Regions from separate parts of the Streptomyces sp. NPDC058637 genome, predicted to be linked through region 3. Evidence: predicted binding sites of a transcription regulator. Region 3 holds the regulator's gene; each other region holds the start of a gene.
The links. Region 3 encodes HspR, which represses chaperone genes until heat shock. Its sites were predicted from a motif close to TTGAGNNNNNNNNNCTCAA; they were not measured.

Region 1: the regulator HspR is predicted to act here: its motif matches at 3,638-3,656, upstream of dnaK (molecular chaperone DnaK).
Region 2: the regulator HspR is predicted to act here: its motif matches at 6,793-6,811, upstream of lon (endopeptidase La).

What each region holds. Positions count from the first base shown of each region.
Region 1 is NZ_JBHXRD010000006.1:15,170-24,886, forward strand. Features, by position in the region: gene ACFWVP_RS07500 (endonuclease/exonuclease/phosphatase family protein) at 1-984, shown strand, start outside; gene grpE (nucleotide exchange factor GrpE) at 1,063-1,713, opposite strand; gene dnaK (molecular chaperone DnaK) at 1,710-3,563, opposite strand; gene ACFWVP_RS07515 (sugar transferase) at 3,871-4,566, shown strand; gene ACFWVP_RS07520 (heterodisulfide reductase-related iron-sulfur binding cluster) at 4,667-6,949, shown strand; gene ACFWVP_RS07525 (Yip1 family protein) at 7,170-8,099, shown strand; gene ACFWVP_RS07530 (phosphoribosyltransferase) at 8,186-8,686, opposite strand; gene dcd (dCTP deaminase) at 8,693-9,268, opposite strand.
Region 2 is NZ_JBHXRD010000049.1:4,323-14,039, reverse strand. Features, by position in the region: gene ACFWVP_RS32590 (nitrate- and nitrite sensing domain-containing protein) at 1-376, opposite strand, end outside; gene ACFWVP_RS32585 (hypothetical protein) at 745-1,530, shown strand; gene ACFWVP_RS32580 (MarR family winged helix-turn-helix transcriptional regulator) at 1,717-2,214, opposite strand; gene ACFWVP_RS32575 (lysozyme) at 2,481-3,323, shown strand; gene ACFWVP_RS32570 (polysaccharide deacetylase family protein) at 3,566-4,246, shown strand; gene lon (endopeptidase La) at 4,341-6,770, opposite strand; gene ACFWVP_RS32560 (spermidine synthase) at 7,115-7,798, shown strand; gene ACFWVP_RS32555 (response regulator transcription factor) at 8,029-8,766, shown strand; gene ACFWVP_RS32550 (ATP-binding protein) at 8,763-9,717, shown strand, end outside.
Region 3 is NZ_JBHXRD010000047.1:41,528-51,244, reverse strand. Features, by position in the region: gene dnaJ (molecular chaperone DnaJ) at 1-1,125, shown strand, start outside; gene ACFWVP_RS32375 (heat shock protein transcriptional repressor HspR) at 1,127-1,573, shown strand; gene ACFWVP_RS32370 (response regulator transcription factor) at 1,674-2,549, opposite strand; gene ACFWVP_RS32365 (helix-turn-helix transcriptional regulator) at 2,793-3,776, opposite strand; gene ACFWVP_RS32360 (5'-nucleotidase) at 3,929-4,198, shown strand; gene ACFWVP_RS32355 ((2Fe-2S)-binding protein) at 4,195-4,515, shown strand; gene ACFWVP_RS32350 (pyridoxamine 5'-phosphate oxidase family protein) at 4,616-5,017, opposite strand; gene clpB (ATP-dependent chaperone ClpB) at 5,155-7,755, shown strand; gene ACFWVP_RS32340 (MFS transporter) at 8,116-9,384, shown strand; gene ACFWVP_RS32335 (YbjN domain-containing protein) at 9,456-9,717, shown strand, end outside.

The DNA.
Region 1 (9,717 bases), on a different contig from region 3:
GACAACGGGCTGCGGCGCGAGGTGACGCGGAAGCAGAAGCGCAAGGAGCTCGCGGTCGCCACGTACAACGTGGAGAACCTCGACGCGCTCGACGACCAGGCCAAGTTCGACACGCTCGCCTCCGGGGTCGCTGTCAGCCTCTCCTCCCCCGACATCGTCTCGCTGGAGGAGATCCAGGACGACAACGGCGCGACGAACGACGGGTCGGTCGGCTCCGAGGCGACGCTGCGGCGGTTCACGGACGCGATCGTCGCGGCCGGCGGCCCCCGGTACGCGTGGCGCTACGTCGCCCCCGTCGACGGCCAGGACGGCGGCGAGCCCGGCGGCAACATCCGCAACGTCTTCCTCTTCGACCCGGAGCGGGTCGACTTCGTGGACCGCGAGGGCGGCGACGCGACCACCGCGGTGCAGGCCGTGAAGACGAAGAAGGGTGTCACCCTCTCCGTCTCGCCCGGCCGGATCAACCCGGCGAGCGCCGCCTGGGAAGACAGCCGCAAGCCGCTCGTGGGCGAGTTCCGCTTCCGTGGCGAGGCCGTCTTCGTCATCGGCAACCACTTCGCGTCCAAGGGCGGCGACCAGCCGCTGCACGGCCGCTACCAGGAGCCGGTGCGCTCTTCGGAGACGAAGCGCGTGCAGCAGGCTGCGGAGGTCAACTCCTTCGTCACCTCGCTGCTGAAGGCGGACAAGTCGGCGCGGGTGGTCACCCTCGGCGACCTGAACGACTTCGCGTTCTCCCCGACGATGGACGCGCTGACCCGGGGCGGGGTCCTCAGGCCGCTCATCACGACGCTGCCCGCGAGCGAGCGGTACAGCTACGTGTACGACGGCAACTCGCAGACGCTGGACCACATCCTGACCAGCCCCGCTATCCGCCGCTTCGACTACGACGTGGTGCACATCAACGCGGAGTTCGCCGACCAGGCGAGCGACCACGACCCGCAGATCGTGCGGATCGACGTGAAGGGCTCCGGCCGCGAGCACTGACGGCCCCGGGGGGGGGGGCGGGGCGGGGGGCCCCCCCCCACGCCCCGTCGGTGTTCACCGCAGTGGTCGGACTCGACGTCAGACCTCTTCGGTGCCACCGCTCTCCTCGTCGTCTGTCTTCTCTTCCTTCGCGGTCGCGGGCGTCGCCCCCGGCTGCGGCTCCGCGACGGCCACCCGCGCGGGGCGGATGGTGCGCTCCCCGATGCGGTACCCGGGCTGCAGGATCGCCACGCAGGTCGTCTCGGTGACGTCCGGCGCGTACGAGTGCATCAGGGCCTCGTGGATCGTCGGGTCGAAGGGCTCGCCCTCCTTGCCGAACTGCTGGAGGCCCAGCTTGGCGGCCACCGTCTCCAGCGATTCGCCGACCGACTTGAAGCCGCCGACGAGCTCGTCGTGCTCCCGCGCGCGGCCGATGTCGTCGAGCACGGGCAGGAGGTCGGTCAGGAGACCCGCGACGGCGAGCTCCTTCACGGCGACCCGGTCCCGCTCCACACGACGCCGGTAGTTCTGGTATTCGGCCTGGAGCCGCTGGAGGTCTGCCGTGCGCTCGTCGAGCGCCGTACGGACCTGGTCCAGCTGAGCCGTCAGAGCCACTGTCTGCTGTACGTCCCCGGCCGGGGCCGCCGCCTCCTCCTCGGAGGGGGTGGCGGCCTTCGGCTCGACTTCGTCGGAGTTGGCGCCGGAGGGGACGTCAGGCTTCTCGTCGAAGCCCGGAGTCTCCTCGGTCACGCCGCACCGCCCTTGGTGTCCTTCTCGTCGTCGACGATCTCGGCGTCGACGACATCGTCGTCGGCTTTCGCGCCGGCGTCGCCCTGGGCGTCCGCGCCCGGCGCCGCGCCCTCGGACTGGGCGTTGGCGTACATCGCCTGGCCCAGCTTCTGGGAGACGGCCGCGACCTTCTCCGTGGCGGTACGGATCTCGGCGGTGTCCTCGCCCTTGAGCTTCTCCTTCAGCTCGGTGAGCGCGGTCTCCACCTCCGCCTTCACGTCGCCGGGGACCTTGTCCTCGTTGTCCTTGAGGAACTTCTCCGTCTGGTAGACGAGCTGCTCGCCCTGGTTGCGCGACTCGGCGGCCTCGCGGCGGCGGTGGTCCTCGTCCGCGTACTGCTCGGCCTCTTCACGCATCCGGTTGACCTCGTCCTTCGGCAGCGAGGAGCCACCGGTGACGGTCATCTTCTGCTCCTTGCCGGTGCCGAGGTCCTTGGCGGCGACGTGCATGATGCCGTTGGCGTCGATGTCGAACGCGACCTCGATCTGCGGCACGCCACGCGGGGCCGGCGGCAGGCCGGTGAGCTCGAACATCCCGAGCTTCTTGTTGTACGCCGCGATCTCGCGCTCGCCCTGGTAGACCTGGATCTGCACGGACGGCTGGTTGTCCTCGGCCGTCGTGAAGATCTCGGAACGCTTGGTCGGGATCGTCGTGTTGCGCTCGATGAGCTTGGTCATGATCCCTCCCTTGGTCTCGATACCGAGGGACAGCGGGGTCACGTCGAGGAGCAGGACGTCCTTGACCTCGCCCTTGAGGACACCGGCCTGGAGCGAGGCGCCGATGGCGACGACCTCGTCCGGGTTCACACCCTTGTTGGCGTCCTGGCCGCCCGTGAGCTCCTTGACGAGCTCGGCGACGGCCGGCATGCGGGTCGAGCCACCGACGAGAACGACGTGGTCGATCTCGGAGAGCTGGATGCCCGCGTCCTTGACGACGTTGTGGAACGGCGTCTTGCAGCGCTCCAGCAGGTCGGCGGTCAGCTGCTGGAACTGCGAGCGCGTGAGCTTCTCGTCCAGGTGCAGCGGGCCCTCGGCCGACGCCGTGATGTACGGGAGGTTGATCGTGGTCTCGGTCGAGGACGAGAGCTCGATCTTCGCCTTCTCCGCGGCCTCGCGGAGACGCTGGAGAGCCATCTTGTCCTTGGACAGGTCCACGCCGTGCCCGTTGGCGAACTGCTTCACCAGGTAGTCGACGACGCGCTGGTCCCAGTCGTCACCACCGAGGTGGTTGTCACCGTTGGTGGCCTTCACCTCGACGACGCCGTCGCCGATCTCCAGGAGGGACACGTCGAAGGTGCCGCCACCGAGGTCGAAGACGAGGATCGTCTGGTCGTCCTTGTCGAGCCCGTACGCCAGCGCGGCGGCCGTCGGCTCGTTGACGATGCGCAGGACGTTGAGGCCCGCGATCTCACCGGCCTCCTTCGTCGCCTGACGCTCGGAGTCGTTGAAGTACGCCGGGACGGTGATCACCGCGTCGGCGACCTTCTCGCCCAGGTACGCCTCGGCGTCGCGCTTCAGCTTCTGCAGGATGAAGGCGCTCATCTGCTGCGGGTTGAAGTTCTTGCCGTCGAGCTCGATCTTCCAGTCGGTGCCCATGTGGCGCTTGACCGAACGGATCGTCCTGTCGACGTTCGTCACTGCCTGGCGCTTGGCGACCTCGCCGACGAGCACCTCGCCGTTCTTGGCGAAGGCGACGACGGACGGCGTGGTCCTGGCGCCTTCGGCGTTGGTGATGACGGTGGGCTCGCCGCCTTCGAGAACGCTGACGACGGAGTTAGTCGTGCCCAGGTCGATGCCGACCGCACGTGCCATTTCGATTCCTCCAACTGACTACTTGAGTGGATCTGACTCAAGGATGCATGACACTCGTCCCGGAGTCAAAGGACTTGAGCCATATCGACTCAATTAAAGTGCTCACATATGCTCTGAGCTGGCCGTTTATACGGCTCCTACACGCAAGGGACGGCGTCACGCTGACGCAACACCCGCGACACCCCGCACTTCCGTCGCGCCACGCACCCCCGCCCCACCATCGCACCGTGGGATCGTTCTGTCACAAAATGCAGCGAGCCGGTCATAACGGCACGAATCAGATCCCGACCGATCCCGGGCAGGTGCGATGCAGAACGCGAAGCGGACCGCGGTACGTAGGACGACGCACCCCACCACGACCACAGCGGCACGGGCGGCGGCACGAACGGCATCACGGGCGGCGGCACGCGCCGCCCGCAGGGTCACCACGCGTCCGGCCGGCATGACGGTCAAGCGGAGCCTGGACCTGGCACTCGGTTCCGTTCTGCTGCTCCTGGCCGCCCCCGCGCTCACCCTCGCCGCACTGGCCCTGGCGCTCCGGGCGGGCCGCCGCCCCGGAGGCGTACTGAGCCGGGAACTCCGGACGGGCCTGGGCGGCCACACCTTCGAGCTGCGCTCGCTGCGCACCCGGCGACTGCGGCTCGACCTGCTGTCCCGCCTGCCGCACGTCGTACGGGGACAGCTCTCGCTGGTCGGGCCGGCCCCGCTGGCGCCCGACGACCCGGAGGTCTGCGGGCCCGGCGCCGGCCGCTGGCGGCGGGAGCTGCGCCCCGGCCTGACCGGTCTGGCGCAGGTGCGCGCCCGCTCCGGAATGCCCTGGGACGAACCCGCCCTGCTCGACGCGCACTACGCGGAGCATCATGGGACGGGTCTCGACCTGGCGATCCTCGCGCGGTCCGTACACATCCCACTGCGTACGGCGGTGCTCGGACTCGTCCGCCCGGGAAAGGCTCACCTGAGCGACACAGATCACCGCCTGCCCGGCTACAGCGTGACGGAATAAGTGGATAGTGTCAGCACAGACTGATTAAGTTACTGCTTAGTAATCGCTTGTACGTGTGTACGTGCTGGATCCCACCCTCGCAGGCCCGAGGAGCCCCCAAATGCAACTCGCCGCGATCATCGTGTCGCTGGTGCTGACTGTGGTCGGCGTTGCGCTCATCGCCCGAGCCGTCGCGCAGATCTACCGGTTCGTCCGTATCGGACAGCCGGTCCCGGCAGGCAGCCGCACCGACGACCCCAAGCAGCGCACGATCACCCTGGCCAAGGAGTTCCTCGGCCACACCCGGATGAACCGGTGGGGAATCGTCGGCTTCGCCCACTGGTTCGTCGCGATCGGCTTCCTGACCCTGCCGCCGACGCTGCTCCAGGCGTACGGACAGCTTTTCCAGGCCGACTGGGTGCTGCCGATCGTCGGTGGCTGGCTGCCGTTCGAGATGTACATCGAGTTCATCGGCATCATGACCGTGCTCGGTATCGTCACGCTGATGGCCATCCGGCTGCTGAACCTGCCCTCGCGGGCCGGCCGCAAGTCGCGCTTCGCCGGCTCGATCGCCTGGCAGGCGTACTTCGTCGAGTACATCATCCTGATCATCGGGCTGGCCATCCTGGCCCTGCGCGGTCTCGAAGGCGCGATCCACCACGTCGACGGCTACGAGGCCTCGTACTTCGTCTCGTACCCCCTGGTGCTCGCCTTCGAGGGACTGGACGTCGGTACGCTCCAGAACCTCATCTACCTCACCGCGATGATCAAGATCGGCACCTCGCTGATCTGGATGATCACGGTCTCGCTCAACACCAACATGGGTGTCGCCTGGCACCGCTTCCTCGGTTTCCCGAACATCTGGTTCAAGCGGAACGCCGACGGCGAGGTCGCGCTCGGCGCGCTCCAGCCGATGACCAGCGGTGGGCAGGAGATCGACTGGGAGGACCCCGCCGAGGACGCCGTGTTCGGTGTGTCCCAGGTCGAGCAGTTCTCCTGGAAGGGCATCCTCGACTTCTCCACCTGCACCGAGTGCGGGCGCTGCCAGTCGCAGTGCCCCGCCTGGAACACCGGTAAGCCGCTCTCCCCCAAGCTGCTGATCATGTCGCTGCGCGAGCACGCGCACGCCAAGGCCCCCTACCTCCTGGCCGGCGGCGGCAAGGACATGGAAGGCAACGAGCAGGCTTCGGCGGAACAGCTCAAGGACGTTCCCGCGGCCGCCCTCGCTGAGGCCGAGCGGCCTCTCGTCGGCACGGCCGAGGAGAACGGTGTCATCGACCCGGACGTCCTGTGGTCGTGCACGACCTGCGGTGCGTGTGTGGAGCAGTGCCCGGTCGACATCGAGCACATCGACCACATCGTCGACATGCGCCGCTACCAGGTGATGATCGAGTCCGCGTTCCCGTCCGAGGCGGGCACGATGCTCAAGAACCTGGAGAAGAAGGGCAACCCCTGGGGGCTCGCCAAGAAGCAGCGGGTCGAGTGGACCAAGGAGGTCGACTTCGAGGTCCCGATCGTCGGCAAGGACATCGAGGACCTCAGCGAGATCGACTACCTGTACTGGGTCGGCTGCGCGGGCGCCCTGGAGGACCGGGCGAAGAAGACGACGAAGGCCTTCGCGGAGCTCCTGCACATCGCGGGCGTGAAGTTCGCGATCATGGGCGGCGACGAGAAGTGCACGGGTGACTCCGCCCGCCGTCTGGGCAACGAGCCGCTGTTCCAGCAGCTCGGCCAGGAGAACGTCGCGATGCTGAACATGGCGTTCGGCGAGTCCGCCCCGGGCGAGGAAGGGGCCGACGACTCGACGAAGAAGGCCAAGGCGACGAAGAAGATCGTCGCGACCTGCCCGCACTGCTTCAACACCATCGCGAACGAGTACCCGCAGCTCGGCGGCGAGTACGAGGTCATCCACCACACGCAGCTGCTCCAGCACCTGGTGGACGAGGGCAAGCTGATCCCGGTGACGCCGGTCGAGGGTCTGATCACCTACCACGACCCCTGCTACCTGGGCCGTCACAACAAGATCTACACGCCCCCGCGCGAGATCATCGCGAAGGTCCCGGGTCTGCGGAACGAGGAGATGCACCGCCACAAGGAGCGCGGCTTCTGCTGCGGCGCCGGCGGTGCCCGGATGTGGATGGAGGAGCGGATCGGCAAGCGCGTCAACAACGAGCGCGTCGACGAAGCCCTCTCCCTCAACCCCGACATCGTCTCCACCGCCTGCCCGTTCTGCCTCGTCATGCTGACCGACTCGGTCAACGGCAAGAAGAACGACGGCCAGGCCAAGGAGTCGATCCAGGTGGTCGACGTCTCGCAGCTCCTCCTGGAGTCCGTGAAGACGCCCGCCGACCCCGCGGACGACGCGGCGACTGCGGACCGGCCCGAACCCGAGCCCGTGAAGTAACACGCGCTCCCACCGACGGAAGCGGCCGGACCTGCCTCGGGGGCAGGACCGGCCGCTTCCGTCGGTCCTGCGGCCGGTGCGCGGGGTGCGGCTGCCTCCTGCCCGGACCCCCGGCAGACCCCTCGGGGTTCCCCTAATGGATGTCACAGCTAGGCCGCAAAGGCGCCCGTGTTCCCCCGGCGCCCCCACCACACCCGCACGGACCAGGTACGTTCGATACGTGGCTGGATTCAGGATCGGACGCGGCCGGGACAACCGCACACCGCAGCAACACCCGCAGCAGCAACAGCCGTACGGCACGCAGGCGTCACCGCCGCCGCACGGCGGGCCGTCGTGGCCGCCCACGGGCGGCAGCGGCGCACCGTACGGAGGCCCTCAGGGCGCCCCGTACGGCGGCGGGCGGCGCGGCAACGGACAGGGACACGGAGGGAACGGACACGGGGGCGGGCACGATGAGCCGGAGTACTTCGGCGATCCGTACCACCAGCCCCCGCAACAGGACCCCTACGCCAACGCCCCGGGTCACACCCAGGCGTTCAGCATCAACGACGACCCGTACGCCGACGGGAACACCTACCAGGCCGGCCAGGCACCCGCCCAGCCCACGGGCCCGCGGCTGCACTGGAAGCAGCTGCTGAGCGGTGTCGTGCTGCGACCGGGGCCGACGTTCTGGCAGATGCGCGACTACCCCGTCTGGGGCCCCGCGCTCGTCGTCACGTTCGTCTACGGGCTGCTCGCGCTCTTCGGCTTCGACCAGGCCCGCGACGAGGCGATCCACGCGGAGGTCTCCACGGCCGCCCCGTACGTGATCATCACGGGCATCGGCTTCGTACTCGGCGGCCTGGTCCTCGGCGCCGTCACGCACACGCTGGCCCGCCAGCTGGGCGGCACGGGCTCCTGGCAGCCGACCGTGGGCCTGTCCATGCTGATCATGTCGATCACGGACGCCCCCCGCCTGCTCTTCGCACTGTTCCTGGGCGGCGAGAACTCCCTGGTGCAGATCCTCGGCTGGATCACCTGGCTGGCCGCCGGAGCGCTGTTCACGTCCATGGTGAGCAAGTCGCACGACCTGCCCTGGCCGAAGGCGCTGGGCGCCTCCGCGATCCAGCTGATCGCGCTGCTCTCGATCATCAAGCTCGGCACGATCTGACCCGACCGGACACCAGGAAGGGCCCGGCGCCTCCCGGCACCGGGCCCTTCCTGGTGTCCTGGCCCGTACTCACCCGTCCAGGGCTCCTACGAGTCGAGGACCTGCCCCGTACGCCGCACGACGGGCTTGTCGACGCTCCAGGGGAAGTTGATCCACCGGTCGGTCTTCTTCCACACGTACTCGCAGCTCACGAGCGACTGCGGCTTCTCGTAGATGACCGCGCTGCGCACCTCGGCGACGTGGTCGACGCAGAAGTCCCGCACCAGCTTCAGCGTCTTGCCGGTGTCCGCCACGTCGTCGGCGATGAGGACCTTCTTCCGTGTGAAGTCGATCGCGTTCGGAACCGGCGCCAGCATGACGGGCATGTCCAGCGTGGTGCCGACCCCGGTGTAGAACTCGACGTTCACGAGGTGGATGTTCTTGCAGTCCAGCGCGTACGCCAGACCGCCCGCGACGAAGACCCCGCCCCGCGCGATGCTCAGCACGACGTCGGGCTCGTACCCGTCGTCGGCGACCGCCTGGGCAAGCTCCCGCACGGCGAGCCCGAAGGCCTCGTACGTCAGATTCTCCCGCGCCTCACCAGCCATGCCGCATCACACCTGCGTCCGGTGGAAGTTCATGTACGAACGCGAGGCGGTCGGCCCCCGCTGCCCCTGGTAGCGGGACCCGTAGCGCTCGGAGCCGTACGGGAACTCCGACGGCGAGGTCAGCCGGAACATGCACAGCTGGCCGATCTTCATACCCGGCCAGAGCTTTATCGGCAGCGTCGCCAGATTCGACAGCTCCAGCGTCACGTGGCCCGAGAACCCGGGGTCGATGAACCCGGCCGTCGAGTGCGTCACCAGCCCGAGCCGGCCGAGCGAGCTCTTCCCCTCCAGCCGCGAGGCGAGGTCGTCGGGGAGCGAGATGACCTCGTACGTCGACGCCAGCACGAACTCACCGGGGTGGAGGATGAACGCCTCGTCGCCCTCCGGTTCGACCGTGCGCGTCAGGTCCACCTGCTCGACCGCGGGATCGATATGCGGATAGCGGTGGTTCTCGAACACCCTGAAGTAGCGGTCGAGCCGCACATCGATGCTCGAGGGCTGCACCATCGAGGCGTCGAAGGGGTCAATGCGAACCCGCCCGGCGTCGATCTCGGCCCGGAGGTCCTTATCTGAGAGAAGCACGCACCGAGGATACGCAGAACGCGCGAGCCCGCCCCAACCGGACCGCCCCGCGCGCCTGCCCTGCCACCTGCTACCGCCGCTCGCCCCCCACCGGAACGGCCTGCCGCAACCGGGCACAGCGCGGACAGCGGAGAAGCCGCCCGGGACCGATCCGGTCGGACCCGAGCTGCTGCATCGGGAACGACGAGGTAGCAAAAACGTGCCCTGCGGCACAGCGGACGACGGTGCGCTCCATCGACTCCATCAAGTCCCTTCCCCAACCAAGCCTTGGACGAGACCGCCACATTAGGGGATGAACAGGACGCCACTCCACGCGGCACTCCGCCCACCCACGCTACGCCCCCAACTCCCCGCACCCGCACCCGCGTCCACTCCCCGAAACGCGGCACAGACCCCGCGGCGAGCGTGCCGGGGGCCTGCCATGGGGTAGAGTGTGCGACGATGCACCG
Region 2 (9,717 bases), on a different contig from region 3:
CGGCCTCCCGGATCTCGTCGACCTGCTGGTCCACCCGGGCGGCGGGATCGCCCTCGCCCTTTCCGTCCTTGTCCTCACGGCCGGCGGCGATGTGGGCGGTGACCGTGTCGCGCTCGTCCGCGAGGGAGTGCGCGAGGGTGATCGCCTGCTGGTTCAGCTCGGCGAGCGTGACCAGCCGCTGGGACTCGTTGAGGTCGGAGGAGGCGCCGAGGGCCGCCGGGGCCCCTGCGGCGATGACGGTGATCCCGACAACGGCGACACCCGCGACGAGCCGGCTGCGCACCCGTACGGTCCGCTTGCCGCCACCCGCTGCCTGAGGCATGGCCCCGGACTCTTCACGCGTGCTGTCCTTGCTCCGAGGCCGCTTCTTCTGCACCGGTGCTCGCAATCTTGACTCGTCCACCCTTGAAGCAGAGGTGACGCACGGTCATGTGAAATAGGCGCCCCCACTACCCCTGGTACGGCTTCTGACCATTCCAGCGCTTTGGAGAGGGGGGCGCGCATCAACCGCTCCGCCACTCGAAGGAGTGAACATCACTCCTGAGTTGGCGAACAAGTCTCCCCACGGGCGCCCCTCACCATGCCAGGACCACCGGGTGGAACTTCGGCCCAGGCTTTGGCAGGATGCCCGCCCGCATATGCGCGGAGCCCGTGCCTCCACCCAGGCCACCCACGCTGACCTGCCGGTACGGGCCAACGGCCGTTTCGTGGAGGCCCCGTGAAGTGATCGTGCAGACTGACCGGATGCGCATCGAACTCGCCACCGGGCCGGGCAGCCCCCAACGCCCCAACGAGGACTGGGCATCGACCGCCGCTCCCGCGGTCGGCCAGGGCGGTGTCCTCGTCCTGCTCGACGGGGTGACACCTCCGAGGGAGGACGACGGTTGTGTGCACTCGGTTCCCTGGTTCACCGCGCGGCTGGGCGGGTCACTGGTCGAACTGTCCGCTTCGCGCCGGGATCTGACACTGACGGAGATCCTCGCGGAGTCCATCAGGCGCACCGCCGACACCCACCGTTCAACGTGTGACCTTTCTCACGTACGGACACCTCAGGCAACCGTCGTCCTGGCGCGGTGGGGCGAACAGGTGGTCGAGCACCTGGTGCTCTCCGACTCGGTCCTGCTTCTCGAGGACCTCGCCGGGGCGGTCCTGCCGGTGATCGACGACCGCCTCGACAGGCTGCCACCTGGCTTTCTCGCCTCCGAGGCCGTCGCCGACACCCGGGCGCGGAACAAGGAGGGCGGCTTCTTCACGGCCGCGGCCGACCCCGGGGTGGCGTCACGCGCGGTGACGGGCAGCACCTCACGCGCCGACGTCCGCGCGCTCGCGGCGCTGACCGACGGGGCGAGCCGCTGGACGGAGAGGTTCCGGGAGGGCGACTGGGCGGCCGCGCTGGGGCTGCTGCGCAAAGTGGGGCCGCAGGGGCTGATCGACCGGGTGCGGGAGCTGGAGCGGGCCGACGCGGACCGCGGGTATCCGCGCCGAGGAAAGACACACGACGACGCGACGGCGGTCCTCGTCGAGCTCTGACTCCCGGCATCGGGGCCCGCCCGGCTCCCACCGGCTCCCGCCGGCTCCCGCCCCGCCCCATCCGTTTCGGGGGCGGGACACCCATCCGCCGGGGACGGGACGCCCCGCCGCCGTGGAGGGGATGCCTCGCAGCCATGGACGGGACGCCCCGCCGCCGGGGACGCGGGACGCCTCGCCGCCGGGGCCTCAGTCCTCGGCACGCTCGTTCAGGTGGTGCAGCAGCCTCGCCAGCTCCGCGACCTCCGCCCGGTCCCAGTCCGCCAGTTTCCGGGCGTAGCGGCCCCGGCGGGCGTCCCGGACGCTGCGGAAGCGCGCGAGGCCCTCGTCGGTGAGGTGGACGAGCGAGGCGCGGCCGTCCGCCGGATCGTCCTCGCGTGCCACCAGGCCGAGGGCCTCCAGGGCGCTCAGCTGGCGGCTCATGGTCGCCTTGCCGACACCGAAGTAGGCGGCGAGCTCCGTGGCCCGCTGACGCCCGGCCGACTCCAGCCGCACGAGGAGGCCGTAGGCCGCGGACTCCAGGTCCGGGTGCACCTCCCGCGCCATCTCCCCCGAGTTGGCGCGCGCCCGGCGCAGGAAGACCGCCAATTCGCGCTCCAGCGCGAGGAACTCGTGGTCCACACCACTCCCGGCCGCCGCACCGGGCCCGCTCCCGATTCCGCTCCCGTGCACGTCAGCACTCCTCATATGCTTTCCTGCCGATGAAAGTTTCTTTCAACTCCGGTCATCGCCGCAGCTCCGCCAGTATTTCGCAGGAGTAGACCTTCGGCAGAGGCCGGGCCCTCTTCCGGAGCCCGGGTCTACGTGCGTAGCTTCGTAGTGTCACAGGTGGCATGACACCGAAAGTGATTCATGACATGCCCATGCCATGCCCCGCCGCAACACGCCACAGGAGCGTCCCGCACCCGCCCCTGGATCCTGAGCTCCCCCACCGAGTCCTCGGAGGCACGAACATGCCCGTGCACAGATCCGGAACCGCATCCGCCCGCCGTCGTCGCCTCGCCGCCGCGGGAACACTGCTGACCTCGCTCCTCCTCCTGCTCGCACTGCCCGGCACGGCCACGGCCGCCGAAGCGTCCGCGATCCCCGAACGCGGTACGGCCAGGATGGGCCAGGGCGTCGCCGCGCACGACGGACAGCGCGGCGGCACCCCCATCGGCACGGCCGCCGTCCAGACCGAGGGCGTGGACGTCAGCGGCCACCAGGGCAACGTCGCCTGGTCGACCCTGTGGAACAGCGGCGTGAAGTGGGCCTACGTCAAGGCCACCGAGGGGACGTACTACAAGAACACCTACTTCACGCAGCAGTACAACGGCTCCTACAACGTCGGCATGATCCGTGGCACGTACCACTTCGCCACCCCGGACACCACGAGCGGCGCCACCCAGGCCAACTACTTCGTGGACAACGGGGGCGGCTGGTCCAGGGACGGCAGGACGCTGCCCGGGGTGCTCGACATCGAGTGGAATCCGTACGGCGCCCAGTGCTACGGCAAGACCCAGTCCCAGATGGTCTCGTGGATCCGGGACTTCGTGAACACCTACAAGGCGCGCACCGGGCGCGACCCGGTGATCTACACCGCGACCAGCTGGTGGAAGGACTGCACGGGCAACAACGCCGGCTTCGGCGCCACCAACCCCCTGTGGGTGGCGCGCTACAACACCACGGTCGGCGAACTCCCGGCCGGCTGGAGCTACTACACGATGTGGCAGTACACGTCGTCCGGCCCCACGGTCGGCGACCACAACCGCTTCAACGGCGCCCTCGACCGCGTACAGGCGCTCGCGAACGGCTGATCCGCCCCCGACGTACGACCGAGCCCCGGTGACGAGCCCCAGGTCACCGGGGCTCGGCGCTGCCCCGCGACCCACTATGCACGATGCGTATACGCGCTATGTATAGTCACATCGTCCCGCACCGCCGGTGTGCGGCCGGCCATGAGGAGTGACCTGCTGTGCCCAGGAAGACGACGCGATTCGGTGCGGGGTTGACCGCGGCTCTGGTGACCGTGCTCACGCTGACGCTGAGCGGCTGTTCGATGGACACGACGGCGCCGGCGACAGCACGCGGCGACGCGGCCCCGGACGCCGAGGGGACGTTCGGCCCGGTCGACTGCCGCAAGGCGAAGTGCATCGCGCTGACCTTCGACGCCGGTCCCGCCGAGGACACCCCGCGCCTCCTGGACATCCTCAAGGAGAAGAAGGTTCCGGCCACGTTCTTCCTGCTGGGCAGGAACCACGTGCTGAAACACCCCGACACCGTGCGCCGCATCGCGGACGAGGGCCACGAGGTCGCCAACCACACGTGGACGCACGAGATCCTGACGGACAGGAAGCCCGACGAGATACGCGCCGAGCTGGAGAAGACCCAGCTGGCGATCGAGGAGATCACGGGGAGGAAGCCGCGGCTGATGCGTCCGCCGCAGGGCCGCACCGACGACACCGTCTCCGGGATCTGCAAGGAGCTCGGGCTGTCGCAGATCCTCTGGAGCGCGACCGCCAAGGACTACTCCACGAACGACTCCGCACTGATCAGGAAGCGGATACTCGACCAGGCCGGCAAGGACGGGGTGATCCTGCTGCACGACATCTACAAGGGCACCGTCCCCGCCGTGCCGGGCATCATCGACACACTGAAGGAGCGCGGCTACACCTTCGTGACCGTGCCGCAGCTGATGGCCCCCGCGGAGCCCGAGCCCGGCACCGTCTACCGCCCCTGACCCGCCGCACGCGCAACGGCCCGCCTTCCGGGGGGGAAGGCGGGCCGTCCGTACCGGCCGTCGGCGTGCTGCCGCGCCCGTCACAGCGCGGCGCCTACGCGGCGGCCGGGATCCTGTCCCCGGCCCTGGCTGTGGCCGGGGCGAGGGCGATCTCCAGGACCTGGCGGACATCGGTCACCGGGTGGACCTCCAGGGTGTCGAGGACCTCGGCGGGGACGTCGTCCAGGTCGGCCTCGTTCCTCTTGGGGATCACCACTGTGGTGATGCCGGCCCGGTGCGCTGCCAGCAGCTTCTGCTTCAGGCCGCCGATCGGCAGCACGCGTCCGGTCAGCGACACCTCACCGGTCATCGCCACGTCCGTACGGACGAGCCGCCCGGAGAGCAGCGAGGCCAGAGCCGTCGTCATGGTGATACCGGCACTCGGACCGTCCTTGGGCACGGCGCCCGCCGGGAAGTGGATGTGCGCGCCGCGGTCCTTCAGGTCCGCGACCGGCAGCTCCAGTTCCGCCCCGTGCGACCGCAGGAAGCTGAGCGCGATCTGGGCCGACTCCTTCATCACGTCGCCGAGCTGGCCGGTGAGGGTCAGTCCGGACGCCCCGGTCTCCGGGTCGGCCAGCGACGCCTCCACGAACAGCACGTCGCCGCCCGCCCCGGTCACCGCGAGGCCGGTCGCCACGCCCGGCACCGCCGTACGGCGCTCGGCCGGGTCCTGGGCGGACTCGGGGACGTGGTGGGGGCGTCCGACGAGCTCCCGCAGGTCCGCGTCGGTCACCGTGAACGGGAGCTCACGGTCGCCCAGCTCGTGCTGGGCCGCGACCTTGCGGAGCAGCCGGGCGACGGCCCGCTCCAGATTCCGTACGCCGGCCTCCCTCGTGTACTCGCCGGCCAGCTTGCGCAGCGCCGACTCGTCGAGGTCCACCTCGTCCTTCTCCAGACCGGCCCGCTCCAGCTGGCGCGGGAGCAGGTGGTCGCGGGCGATGACGACCTTCTCGTCCTCGGTGTAGCCGTCCAGCCGGACCAGCTCCATGCGGTCGAGCAGGGCCTCCGGGATGGCTTCGAGCACGTTAGCCGTGGCCAGGAACACCACATCGCTGAGGTCGAGTTCGACCTCCAGGTAGTGGTCCCGGAACGTGTGGTTCTGCGCCGGGTCGAGCACTTCGAGCAGGGCGGCGGCCGGGTCGCCCCGGAAGTCCGAGCCGACCTTGTCGATCTCGTCGAGCAGGACGACCGGGTTCATCGAACCGGCCTCCTTGACGGCGCGGACGATACGTCCGGGGAGCGCCCCGACGTACGTGCGCCGGTGGCCGCGGATCTCCGCCTCGTCCCGCACCCCGCCGAGCGCCACCCGGACGAACTTGCGGCCCATGGCATGGGCGACGGACTCGCCGAGCGAGGTCTTGCCCACGCCGGGCGGTCCGACCAGGGCCAGCACGGCACCGCCGCGCCGGCCTCCGACCACGCCCAGTCCGCGGTCCGCACGCCGCTTGCGCACCGCGAGGTACTCGGTGATGCGCTCCTTCACGTCCCGCAGGCCGGCGTGTTCGGCGTCGAGGATCTCCCGCGCGCCCTTGATGTCGTACGCGTCCTCGGTCCGCTCGTTCCACGGGAGTTCGAGGACGGTGTCCAGCCAGGTGCGGATCCAGGAGCCCTCGGGGCTCTGGTCGGAGGAGCGCTCCAGCTTGTCGACCTCCTTGAGCGCGGCCTCACGGACGTGGTCGGGAAGGCCGGCGGCCTCGACGCGCGCCCGGTAGTCGTCGGACTCGTCCTCCGGGTCGCCGTTGAGTTCGGAGAGCTCCTTGCGTACGGCGTCGAGCTGGCGCCGCAGCAGGAATTCGCGCTGCTGCTTGTCGACGCCCTCCTGGACGTCCTTGGCGATGGACTCGGCGACGTCCTGCTCGGCGAGGTGCTCGCCGAGCCACTGGACGGCGAGCTTCAGGCGGGCGACCGCGTCCGCGGTCTCCAGGAGCTGCACCTTCTGCGCGGTGGTGAGGAAGGGCGAGTAGCCGGAGTTGTCGGCGAGCGCCGAGATGTCCTCGATCTGCTGCACCCGGTCGACGACCTGCCAGGCGCCGCGCTTCTTCAGCCAGCTGGTGGCGAGCGCCTTGTACTCCTTGGCGAGCTCGGCGGCGGAGCCGGGCAGGGGGTCGGGCAGGGACACGTCGATCCTGGTGCCCTCGACCCACAGGGCGTTCCCCGGGCCGCTCGTCCCGGCACCGATCCGCACCCGGTCACGGGCCCGGATGAGGGCACCCGGGTCGCCGTCCGAGAGCCGGCCGACCTGCTCGACGGTGCCCAGGACGCCGGTCCCGGTGTAGTTCCCGTCGATACGAGGCACGAGCAGCACCTCGGGCTTGCCGCCGCCAGGGCGTGCGACGGCCTGCGCGGCCTCGACGGCGGCGCGCACCTCGGCGTCCGACAGGTCGAGCGGCACCACCATTCCGGGCAGCACCACCTCGTCGTCGAGCGGCAGCACAGGCAGGTCGACCGGCGTGAACGCCTGGGACACGGTGGACTCAGCAGTCATGATCTCCCCTTCGGCAAGCAAGTTGAGTTACATGGACTCAATGCTAAGGAGCCGCCAAATGTTCCCCATGCCGCGTTCGCTCTGAGCGATCACGCGCGTCGTGCGGCGCTCCGTACGACTGCCTCTACGGCAGCGCCGCGCAGGGCACCTCCATTCCCGGAGGCACCATCCGGTTACGCCGCACGCCCCGCCCCACCTCCGGCCGCCCCCGTCGCCCGCCCGCACTCGTCGCGGCCGTGGCTCCAGGGGGTGACCCTGAGGGAAATCGCTGGTCCCGGTGGGCCGCGTCCGGGGAGGATGGACCGGATCAGGACCGCCGCCGACCGGAGACCGGAGACCTCGCCATGCCCACCGCGGACACCCACCGCCCCGTGACCCTCGACCGGCGCGAAGGCCCCTTCGGCGAGGTCGTCCTGCGGGAACGCGGCGACGACTTCGAGATCATCGCCAACGGCTGCTTCCTGATGGACACCTCCGACGGCCGCTCCGAGCGGCTGCTGATCGACGCCGCACTCGCCGCCCTGCCGCCCGGCCGGCCCCGCCCGGCCCTGCTCATCGGCGGGCTCGGCGTCGGGTTCTCGCTCGTCCGCGCGGCCGAGGAGCGGCGCTGGGGCGCCATCGCCGTCGTCGAGCGGGAACAGGCCATCGTGGACTGGCACCTGGAGGGCCCGCTCGGCCGGATCTCCGCCGCGGCCCTCGCCGATCCGCGGACCGAGATCCTCCGTACGGACCTCGTCGAGCACCTCGGAACGACCACGGAGCGTTACGACGCACTGTGCCTGGACATCGACAACGGACCCGGCTGGACCGTCACCGAGGACAACGGAAGCCTCTACTCGCCCACCGGTCTGGCGGCCTGCCACGCGCGTCTGGCCCCCGGCGGAGTCCTCGCCGTCTGGTCCGCGCAGCCCTCCGCGGTCTTCGACGAAGCACTGCGGAATGCCGGATTCCACGCGGTACGGACCGAAGAAGTAGCGGTTGCCCGAGGTGTTCCCGACGTGGTCCATCTCGCACTCCGGGGTCACTGAACCCCCACCCGGTATGCGCACCCCCGGCGGACCACGGGCCAAGTGGCACAAGGCCGACGATCCGCCGCTCGCGCGGGGGTAACAGTTCGCGCCGGACAACACCCTGCGTAGCCGGGAGCCGTCCTCTGCCTTTACGCTGCTGAGCGGCACAAGGGATCACGACGACATCCACAAGCGATAACCGTGCCTCCGGGGGAGTGGCCTCCGCGAGAACGGGCAGGGGCGGGGCGATGGAACAGACACACACCACCCACAGCGGCGTCGCTGCCACCCCCGGGGCTCAGCGCCGGGTTCTGGTGGTAGAGGACGACGCGACGATCGTCGACGCCATTTCCGCCCGGCTGCGAGCCGAGGGCTTCCTGGTGCAGACAGCACTGGACGGCCCCGCGGCCGTGGACGCGGCCGAGGCCTGGCAGCCCGACCTGATGGTGCTCGACATCATGCTTCCCGGCTTCGACGGCCTGGAGGTCTGCCGCCGCGTGCAGGCCCAGCGCCCCGTGCCGGTGCTGATGCTCACCGCACGCGACGACGAGACCGACATGCTGGTCGGGCTCGGGGTCGGCGCCGACGACTACATGACCAAGCCGTTCTCCATGCGTGAGCTGGCGGCGCGGGTGCACGTCCTGCTGCGCCGGGTCGAGCGGGCCGCGCTGGCCGCCGTGACCCCGCGCAGCGGGATCCTGCGTCTCGGCGAGCTGGAGATCGACCACGCGCAGCGCCGGGTCCGGGTGCGCGCCGACGACGTCCACCTGACGCCGACGGAGTTCGACCTGCTGGTCTGCCTGGCCAACACACCCCGGGCGGTGCTCTCCCGTGAGCAGCTGCTGGCCGAGGTCTGGGACTGGGCGGACGCCTCCGGGACCCGTACGGTCGACAGCCACATCAAGGCGCTGCGCCGGAAGATCGGCGCCGAGCGGATCCGTACGGTCCACGGCGTCGGTTACGCCCTGGAGACTCCCGCGCCATGACGCGGCCCGGCTCCGGACTGCGGCCCTTCTCGATCAAGGCCAAGCTGGGCACGCTCGTCGTGATCTCCGTGTTCATCACGACCGGACTGCTGATCGTCGCCCTGCGGACCCGGACGGAATTCCGGTTCATCACGGTCTTCTCCGTCATCGCCACGCTGCTGATCACCCAGTTCGTGGCGCACGGCCTGACCGCGCCGCTGGACGAGATGCGGGCGGTGGCCCGGTCCATCTCGCACGGCGACTACACGAGGCGGGTGAGCGGCGCCGGGCGGCGCGACGAGCTCGGCGACCTCGCGCAGACGATCAACCGCATGGCGGACGACCTGGAGGCGGAGGACCGGCACCGCAAGGAGCTGGTGGCCAATGTCTCCCACGAGTTGCGCACGCCCATCGCCGCGCTCAGAGCCGTGCTGGAGAACGTGGTCGACGGGGTGTCCGCAGCCGATCCCGAGACCATGCGCACGGCCCTGAAACAGACCGAGCGCCTGGGCAGACTCGTGGAGACCCTGCTGGAGCTCTCCCGGCTGGACAACGGAGTGGTGACGCTCAAGGCGCGCCGCTTCGAGGTGTGGCCGTACCTCTCGGGCGTACTGAAGGAGGCCAATCTCGCGGCCTCGCGGCGCCGGCTCTCGTCGGGCTCCGGGAACCACTCGCGTACGGACGTCCATCTGCACCTGGACGTGTCGCCGCCCGAGCTGACGGCGCACGCGGACGCGGAACGGCTGCACCAGGTGGTCGCCAACCTCATCGACAACGCGGTCAAGCACAGCCCGCCCCACGGCCGGGTCACGGTGCTCGCGCGGCGCGGGCCCCATCCCGAGTCGCTGGAGCTGGAGATCGCCGACGAGGGGCCCGGCATCCCGGAGGCGGAGCGCCACCGGGTCTTCGAGCGCTTCAACCGCGGGCAGGCGCCCTATCCGCACGGCCCGGGCAGTGACGGCGGTACGGGAC
Region 3 (9,717 bases):
GACGCCGAGGTCAAGAAGGCGTACCGGAAGCTCGCACGCGAGTACCACCCGGACGCAAACAAGGGCGACGCGAAGGCGGAGGAGCGCTTCAAGGAGATCTCCGAGGCGAACGACATCCTCGGTGACCCCAAGAAGCGCAAGGAGTACGACGAGGCGCGCGCCCTCTTCGGCAACGGAGGCTTCCGGGCGGGTCCCGGCGGTGCGGGCGGCAACTTCAACTTCGACCTGGGCGACCTCTTCGGCGGTGCCCCGGGTGGCGGCCAGGGCGGCGGAGCCGGTGGCTTCGGCGCCGGTGGCGGCGGCCTGGGCGACGTCTTCGGAGGACTGTTCAACCGGGGCGGTACGGGCACCCGTGTCCAGCCGCGCCGCGGACAGGACATCGAGTCCGAGGTCACGCTCAGCTTCACCGAGGCGGTCGACGGCGCCACCGTCCCGCTGCGGATGTCCAGCCAGGCGCCCTGCAAGGCATGTTCGGGCACCGGCGACAAGAACGGCACCCCGAGGGTCTGCCCGACCTGCGTCGGCACCGGTCAGGTGTCGCGCGGCAGCGGCGGCGGGTTCTCGCTCACCGACCCGTGCGTGGACTGCAAGGGCCGGGGCCTGATCGCCCAGGACCCCTGCGAGGTCTGCAAGGGCAGCGGCCGGGCGAAGTCGGCCCGCACGATGCAGGTCCGGATCCCCGCAGGGGTGCTGGACGGTCAGCGGATCCGGCTGCGCGGCAAGGGCAGCCCGGGCGAGCGCGGCGGTCCCGCCGGCGACCTGTACGTCGTCGTCCACGTCGACGCCCACCCGGTGTTCGGCCGCAAGGGCGACAACCTCACGGTCACCGTGCCCGTCACCTTCACGGAGGCGGCGCTCGGCGGCGAGGTGAAGGTCCCCACGCTCGGCGGACCCCCGGTCACCCTGAAACTCCCGGCCGGCACCCCCAACGGGCGTACGATGCGGGCTCGCGGAAAGGGCGCCGTACGCAAGGACGGCACCCGGGGCGACCTCCTCGTGACCGTCGAGGTCGCCGTGCCCCAGGAACTCGGCGCGGATGCCCAGGAAGCGCTGGAGGCCTACCGGAAGGCGACCGCGGGGGAGGACCCGCGGGCGGAGCTGTTCCAGGCTGCGAAGGGAGCTTGAGATGGACGGCCGTCGACGCAATCCGTACCAGCTGACCGATGAATCACCGGTGTACGTGATCTCGATCGCGGCCCAGCTCTCCGGCCTGCACCCGCAGACACTGCGCCAGTACGACCGCCTCGGCCTGGTCTCGCCCGACCGCACGGCCGGGCGCGGCAGGCGCTACTCGGCCCGCGACATCGAACTGCTCCGCACGGTGCAGCAGTTGTCGCAGGACGAGGGCATCAACCTGGCGGGCATCAAGCGCATCATCGAGCTGGAGAACCAGGTCGCCGCGCTCCAGCAGCGTGTCGCCGAGCTCTCGGCGGCGGTGGACGGCGCGGCCGTGGCCATGCAGCAGCGCGAAGCCCAGGTGCACGCCTCCTACCGGCGGGACCTGGTGCCGTACCAGGACGTGCAGCAGACCAGTGCCCTGGTCGTCTGGCGGCCCAAGAGGCCGACGGACTGAGCTCTTCCGGGAAGGCGGGATCACCGTTCGCGGGGATCCTGCCTTCTTCCGTGTCCGGGCAGGTGCGCGGGACGGTTGCCCGGTCCCGAGGGGCCGTTCGTCAGGGTTCCAGCCCCGGGGTGGCCGCCCGGCGGGGCGGTGTGCCGTCCGGTTCCGCGATCCCCGACCGGACGATGAGCGCCCCCAGCTGGGTGCGGCTGTGCGCGTCGAGCGTCTGCATCAGCTTGGAGATGTGCGAGCGGCAGGTGCGGACGCTGATCCCGAGCTCGCGGGCGACCACGTCGTCGACGTGGCCCTCGACCAGGAGCCGGGCGATGCTCTGCTGGACGCTCGTGACAGGGGCTCCGGGGGTGGCGGAGGGCAGGTGCTCGCTGTAGGGCGTGGCCTGGGCCCAGAGGACCTCGTAGACCCGGGTGAGGTAGCGGACCAGCGCCGGGTGCCGGACCTCCAGGGCGACCTCGTCACCGGGCGCGGCGGGCACGTACGCCACCGTGCGGTCGAAGATGATGAGGCGGTCGACGGTCTGCTCGATGGTCCTTACCTGGAGCCGGCCGCTCGGCATCTGCCCCAGGTAGTCCCTGAGCCGCGGGCTGTAGCGCGCGGGGTGCTGGTACAGGTGCCGGAGCCGGGCGCCTCCCGCGATCGCGGTACGGCCGTTGCGCAGGGCCTGCTGCATGTGGTGCTCCAGGCGGTTGCCGCCCGGCTGCGCGGTCAGCACCTCGTGCCTGGCCCGCGCGGACGCCTCCTGGAGGGCCGCGATGATCAGCGGCCGTCCCTCCAGCACGGTGATGGCGAGATTGGGATCCTCGCTGGCTACCGTCGCCAGGGGGGCCAGCGCCCCGGCGAGGGCGGCGCTCAGCCGTATCCGCTCGTCTATCTCGCGGGTGATGGGCTGCAGCAGATGGGCCAGCGCGGCCGACGGCGGGACGGGAGACACATAGGTGTCGTCCGCCGGGTCGGGATGGACGAGGGCCATGTCGAGCAGGCACGGGGCGGCGGCCAGCCGGGTGCGAGGGATACGTCCCGCACGCAGCGCCTCCTCGTAGAGGCGTACGGCCGGTTCGCAGAGCTCTCGGTTCCCGTGCGAATGAGACTGTTCTGCCTCATCGGTGACGATTTGGGACCCCCCGCTTTCTGCACTGCAACAAGATGACGGTGGCGGAAGCCTAGCCGCGGGGGGAGGCTGGTCGTACCGGTCGAGCGCCTCGCCCGGGGGCGGTCAGGTGTCCTGGTCCAGGATTCCCGACCGGGCGATCAGATAGCCGAGTTGGGCGCGACTGTTGCTTCCGAGAGCTGCGGCGATCTTCGCCACATGGGCTCGGCAGGTCCGGACATTCATGCCGAGACGCCGGGCGATGGAGTCGTCGACATGACCGTCCACGAGGAGTTGTGCAATGGAGCGCTGAACGCCGCTGATTCCCAGGGGCGTCGGTGTGTATTTCACTTCTTCCAGAAGTGGCTCGGCGCGTGTCCAGAGCTGCTCGAATACCTTGGCGAGATATTCGACCAGGCCCGGATGGCGAAGTTCCAGGGCGACTTGGCGGTCATCCTGGGCGGGTATGAATGCGACCGTGCGATCGAAGATGATAAGCCGTTCGATGAGTTCTTCGAGCGTCCTGATCTCCACGTGATTACTCGCGATGCGTTCGGCATATGCGAGCGTGCTGGGGCTGTGGCGCACGGTGTGCTGGTACAGGGTGCGGATGCTCACGCCCCGGTGCACCACGGACAGGCCGCGTTCGAGCGATTTGCCCAGACGGTCCTCGCTCCTGCCGCCGCCGGGCTGGACCGTGAGGACCTCGGTGCGGCACTCTGCCGTGGCGAGGTCGAGCGCGGCGTTGATCCGGGTCTCCCCCTCCAGCACGGTGATGGCGTGCGTGGTCGGAGGTCCCTGGGCACTGATGTCCATGAACGGTTCGAAGCACTCGGTCAGTTCCACCGAGTGCCGTCGGCGCTCCTGGATCTCGCGCTCGATGGGGTGGAGATGCTGTGCGAGCGCGGCCGAAGGCGGAACGGGACGGAGCCACTCGGCGTCGTCCGGATCGGGATGCAGGAGCGCGAACTCCATCAGGCACGGCGCCGGAACCACTTCGGCGCGAGCGATACGGCCGAGACGCAGTGCGCTGGCGTAAAGGAGCCCCCCGGCCTCGCACAGTTCGGTGATCCCGTGAGGATGTGTCGGCTTTGTGCTACTTGTGGTCATATCTCCACCCCCCAGGTTCCTGAACATACAGGAACATGATGCATCGACTCAGTGGTGTTCGAGTGCCCTGGTGAGACATCGTCTTAAGTGCGGGGGAGAAGAATCCACAAGTGAGGACGAAGCCGACTATGTATAAGCGAATGCTTCGCTCGGTGCTTGCCGCCTCGTTCGTCGCGGCCCTGGGGCTGGGGTTGGGCGGAGGTGACATCGGCTGGAGCAGTGAAGCCGCTGCGTCGGGTGACATCGGCTGGAACGCGCCCGCCGGCGTCACGGGTGACATCGGCTGGGCCGCTCCGCTCGACGACATCGGCTGGCGCGCACAGTCGGGTGACATCGGTTGGAACACGCAGTCCGGTGACATCGGCTGGAACAAGCAGGCCGGTGACATCGGCTGGTCCGCTCCGACCAGCACGGTCGCATGACCACCCCTCCGGACGACCGAACCTTCCGGCGGGAGATGGCCACGGCCTACAGGTCAGGGTGGCACTTCATCGATCTGCTCACGGCACTGACCCGCCAGGGCGATTCGTTGATGGTCACCCTGTTCGGGGAGCCGATAGTCGTCGTGATGGAGACGGACGACGACGTCCGCGCCTATCGCTGTCTTCGCCGGCCCCGCGGGGCCCCGCAGCCGGTCCGCTGCGCTGTCCGGTACGGCATGATTTTCGTCAATCTCGATCAGCGGGACCACGAGCTGTTCGAACAAGAAGCCATCTCCGCCACCCCCCGCAGTGCCTGAACGGTTCCCCCGTCGTTCCAGATCGTTCAGGCACTTCCCCCACACAGCGGCGCCATCGTGACCTGAACACGATGGCGCCGTTGTGCTGCCCGGACGCGGGTCAGCCCCTGCCGAGCGCCCGGTCCACGGCGATCTCGATGACGACCCTTTCGGGGTTGTGCGCCGGAGTGCGTTCGTACCGCTCCGCGTAGCGGCGTACCGCGTCCGCCACCTGTTCCGCCTCCGTCCGTACGACCGCGCGGCCCTCCAGGGTCGCCCAGCGGCGCCCCTGCATCTGGCACACCGCGACCCGTGCGCCCTCCGGACCGGCCGCCAGGACGTGGGCGACCTTCCTGCTCCCGCCGCTGGTGATGACGCGGGCGAGCCGGGTCTCCGGGTCGTACGTCACGCCGACCGGCACCACGTGCGGAGTGCCGTCCGGGCGGAGCGTGGTCAGGGTGCACACATGGCGCTCCCGCCAGAAGGCGAGGTACTCGGGGCCGGGGTCGCGTACGTCAGGCATGGGATCAGCCTAGAGAGGGGACTCGCTCCGCGTGTGCGGAGGTGCCTGTTCAGGCTTGAGTGGAATAGACTCAACTTTGTACCCGTTGTTCGAGTCATAGTTCCGTGAAGCACCAGCACGAGGAGGAGACAGAGCCCGTGGACGCCGAGCTGACCAACAGGAGCCGGGACGCCCTCAACGCGGCCACCAGCAGGGCCGTCAAGGACGGACACCCCGATCTGACCCCCGGGCATCTGCTGCTCGCACTGCTCGAGGGCGAGGACAACGCCAACATCGTCGACCTGCTGGCCGCGGTCGACGCCGACCAGGCGGCCGTGCGCGCCGGGACCGAACGGCTCCTCGGCACGCTGCCCAGCGTCACCGGATCGACCGTCGCGCCGCCCCAGCCCGACCGTGAGCTGCTCGCCGTCGTCTCCGACGCCGCACAGCGTGCGAAGGAGCTCGGCGACGACTACCTCTCCACCGAGCACCTGCTGATCGCCCTCGCGGCGAAGGGCGGCCGTGCCGGTGAGATCCTCGACGGGCAGGGAGCCGGCGCGAAAAAGCTGCTGGACGCATTCGAGAAGAGCAGGGGAGGGCGCCGGGTGACCACTCCCGACCCCGAGGGCCAGTACAAGGCCCTGGAGAAGTTCGGCACCGACTTCACGGCCGCCGCGCGCGAGGGCAAGCTGGACCCGGTGATCGGCCGCGACCAGGAGATCCGCCGCGTCGTCCAGGTGCTGTCACGCCGTACGAAGAACAATCCCGTGCTCATCGGTGAGCCCGGCGTCGGCAAGACGGCCGTCGTCGAAGGGCTCGCCCAGCGCATCGTCAAGGGTGACGTCCCGGAGTCCCTGAGGAACAAGCGGCTCGTCTCCCTGGACCTCGGCGCGATGGTCGCGGGCGCCAAGTACCGCGGTGAGTTCGAGGAGCGCCTCAAGACCGTCCTCTCCGAGATCAAGGAGAGCGGCGGCCAGATCATCACCTTCATCGACGAGCTGCACACGGTCGTCGGCGCGGGCGCCGGCGGCGACTCCGCGATGGACGCGGGCAACATGCTCAAGCCGATGCTCGCCCGCGGTGAGCTCCGCATGGTCGGCGCCACCACCCTGGACGAGTACCGCGAGCGCATCGAGAAGGATCCCGCGCTGGAGCGCCGCTTCCAGCAGGTCCTGGTCGCCGAACCGTCCGTCGAGGACACCATCGCGATCCTGCGCGGACTCAAGGGCCGCTACGAGGCCCACCACAAGGTCCAGATCGCCGACTCCTCGCTGGTGGCCGCCGCGACCCTCTCCGACCGCTACATCACCTCCCGCTTCCTCCCCGACAAGGCCATCGACCTGGTCGACGAGGCGGCCTCCCGGCTGCGTATGGAGATCGACTCCTCCCCCCTGGAGATCGACGAGCTCCAGCGCGCCGTCGACCGGCTGCACATGGAGGAGCTGGCCCTCAGGAACGAGACGGACGAGGGCTCCAAGCAGCGCCTGGAGAAGATCCGCCGCGACCTCGCCGACAAGGAGGAGGAGCTGCGCGGCCTCACCGCCCGCTGGGAGAAGGAGAAGCAGGGCCTCAACCGCGTAGGCGAGCTCAAGGAGCGCCTCGACGAGCTGCGCGGTCAGGCCGAACGAGCCCAGCGTGACGGGGACTTCGACACCGCGTCCAAGCTGCTGTACGGGGAGATCCCGGGCCTGGAACGCGAGCTGGCCGAAGCGGCCGAGGCCGAGCAGGAGGCCGCCGGGGACACCATGGTCAAGGAGGAGGTCGGCCCGGACGACATCGCCGACGTCGTCGGCGCGTGGACCGGCATCCCGGCCGGACGCCTCCTGGAGGGCGAGACCCAGAAGCTCCTGCGCATGGAGTCCGAGCTGGGCAGGCGCCTGATCGGCCAGTCCGAGGCCGTACGAGCCGTGTCCGACGCGGTGCGCCGCACCCGTGCCGGGATCGCCGACCCCGACCGCCCCACCGGCTCGTTCCTCTTCCTCGGCCCGACCGGTGTCGGCAAGACCGAGCTGGCCAAGGCCCTCGCGGACTTCCTGTTCGACGACGAGCGGGCCATGGTCCGCATCGACATGAGCGAGTACGGCGAGAAGCACAGCGTCGCCCGCCTCGTCGGTGCGCCGCCCGGCTACGTCGGCTACGAGGAGGGCGGCCAGCTCACGGAGGCGGTCCGCCGCCGCCCGTACAGCGTCGTCCTGCTGGACGAGGTCGAGAAGGCCCACCCCGAGGTCTTCGACGTCCTGCTCCAGGTGCTCGACGACGGCCGGCTCACCGACGGGCAGGGCCGGACGGTGGACTTCCGCAACACCATCCTGATCCTCACGTCGAACCTGGGCAGCCAGTTCCTGGTCGACCCCCTCGTCGAGCCCGAGGTCAAGAAGGAGCAGGTGCTGAAGACCGTACGGACGTCGTTCAAGCCGGAGTTCCTCAACCGGCTCGACGACCTGGTCGTCTTCTCCGCCCTGTCCGGCGGCGAGCTCGCCCACATCGCCGGCCTCCAGGTGGGCCGGCTGGCCGACCGGCTGGCCGACCGGCGGATCACCCTCGACGTGACCCCCGAGGCCCTGGCCTGGCTGGCCGAGGAGGGCAACGACCCGGCGTACGGCGCCCGGCCGCTGCGCCGGCTCATCCAGACGGCGATCGGCGACCGGCTCGCGAAGGAGATCCTCGCGGGCGAGGTCAAGGACGGCGACACGGTCCGGGTGGACCGAGGCGGGGACGGTCTCGTCGTCGGGACGGAGTCCCCCGTCAAGACCCTGTAGGCCGTCGACGTGCCCCCGGCCGGGACCGAGACGGTCCCGGCCGGGGGCACACGTGTGCCGGAAGTCGGCGCATTGATGGATGCATCAGGCATCCATCGACTGCGAGATCATTCGATCCGTCTCCACGGGACCGCCCGCGAAATTGAGCCGAAAATTTACATTCCATGGCTGAATGGCAGATGCCGGGCGGTCTGTGCGTTGTTATTTGTATCTGGACGGTACATATCGTCACCCTCGACCGCAGTGGATCAACTGTGATGCGGGTACCGAGGTTTCCGCGCAATATCAGGACACTCCGGACCGCCATTACTGTTCCACGAGTGAGGTCTGGGGGAATTCGTCAGCCGGTAAGGTACGCGCATGACGGAACGTAAACCTGGCGAGATAAGCGCGGAGTCGAATGATTGCAAAAGCGACAGCCTAATTCGCCTCAGCGAATTTCGTACTCTGTGGGCCGCTTTCGCGCAGTCGGTCCTGGGGGACCAGCTGGCGCGGGTGGCGCTGTCGCTGCTGGTCTTCGAACGCACCGAGTCGGCCGGCTGGACCGCGGCGACCTACGCCCTGACGAGCCTGCCCGCCCTGCTGTCCGGGGTGCTCCTGACCGGGCTGGCGGACCGTTTCCCCCGCCGCACGGTCATGATCGGCTGCGACCTGGTGCGTGCCGTCCTCGTCGGGCTGATGGCTCTGCCCGGTACACCGTTGCCGCTGCTGGCCGGACTGCTGGTGCTCGCGCAGCTCGCCGAGGCCCCGTTCGGCGCCTCGCAGGGGGCCCTGATGCCGGCCGTACTGGGTGAGCGCCTGTACGAGCGCGGGCAGCGGGTCATCATGATCACGCACCAGGCCGGACAGCTGGTCGGCTTCGCACTCGGCGGCGTCCTCGTCGTATGGCTCGGCAGTCACGTCTCCCTGGGACTGAACGCCGCGACGTTCCTGATCTCCGCCGTCCTGATCCGCCTGGGCGTGAAGGCGCGTCCCGTGGACACGAGCGCCGACGCGCGGCCGAAGCGGATGCACACCCAGATCAAGAGCGCTGCGGCACTGATCTGGGCGGACCCCCGGCTGCGTTCGCTGGTCGCGCTCGGCTGGCTGGCGGGGTTCATCGTGCTGCCCGAGGGTCTCGCCGCCCCCTTCGCGGAGGAGGTCGGCGCGAGCGCCGCCTCGGTGGGGCTCCTGCTCGCCGCGCACCCCGCGGGCATGGTCCTGGGCGCCGCGATCCTGGGGCGGGCCTCCGTCGGCGACGAGCGGCGCCGTCGGCTGCTCGGGCCGCTGGCGGTGGGGGCGAACGTTCCGCTGCTCGTCTACTGGGCGGGCCCCGGGGTGGGAGTCGCCCTGCTGGTGCTCCTGGTGTCGGGCATCTGCTCGGCCTACCAGATCACCGCCGGAGCCACCTTCGTGCTGCTCACCCCGGCCGACCAGCGCGGTCAGGCGCTGGGACTCGCCCGGTCGGGACTGACCGCCATGCAGGGGATCGGAGTCGCGGCGGGCGGTCTCGCCGCCCAGCTGTCCGGGTCCTCGGCCCTGACGATCGGCGGTGCGGGGCTCGTCGGAACGCTCTGCGCGATCATGGCCGCGGTTTCCTGGGCGCGGGCCAGGCAGACGGGTGCCGGGACGATTCCCCTGAGGGCGTAGGACTACTGGCCGCCGATCGCGGCTAGGGTCGATGGCAGGAAACCACGAGCGATCCACAGGAGTACCCAGCGATGTCTATCGACCCGTCCTCGATTCCCAACTTCGGGGGCCAGCCCGAGCCGCAGGCGGCAGGACCCGAGGGGCCCGTTGTCCCTGACCAGGACCTCGTCAAGCAGCTTCTCGAGCAGATGGAGCTGAAGTACGTCGTCGACGACGAGGGTGACCTCGCCGCGCCGTGGGAAGAGTTCCGCACGTACTTCATGTTCCGCGGCGAGGAGGACCAGCAGGTCTTCTCGGTGCGTACGTTCTACGACCGCCCGCACGCCGTGGACC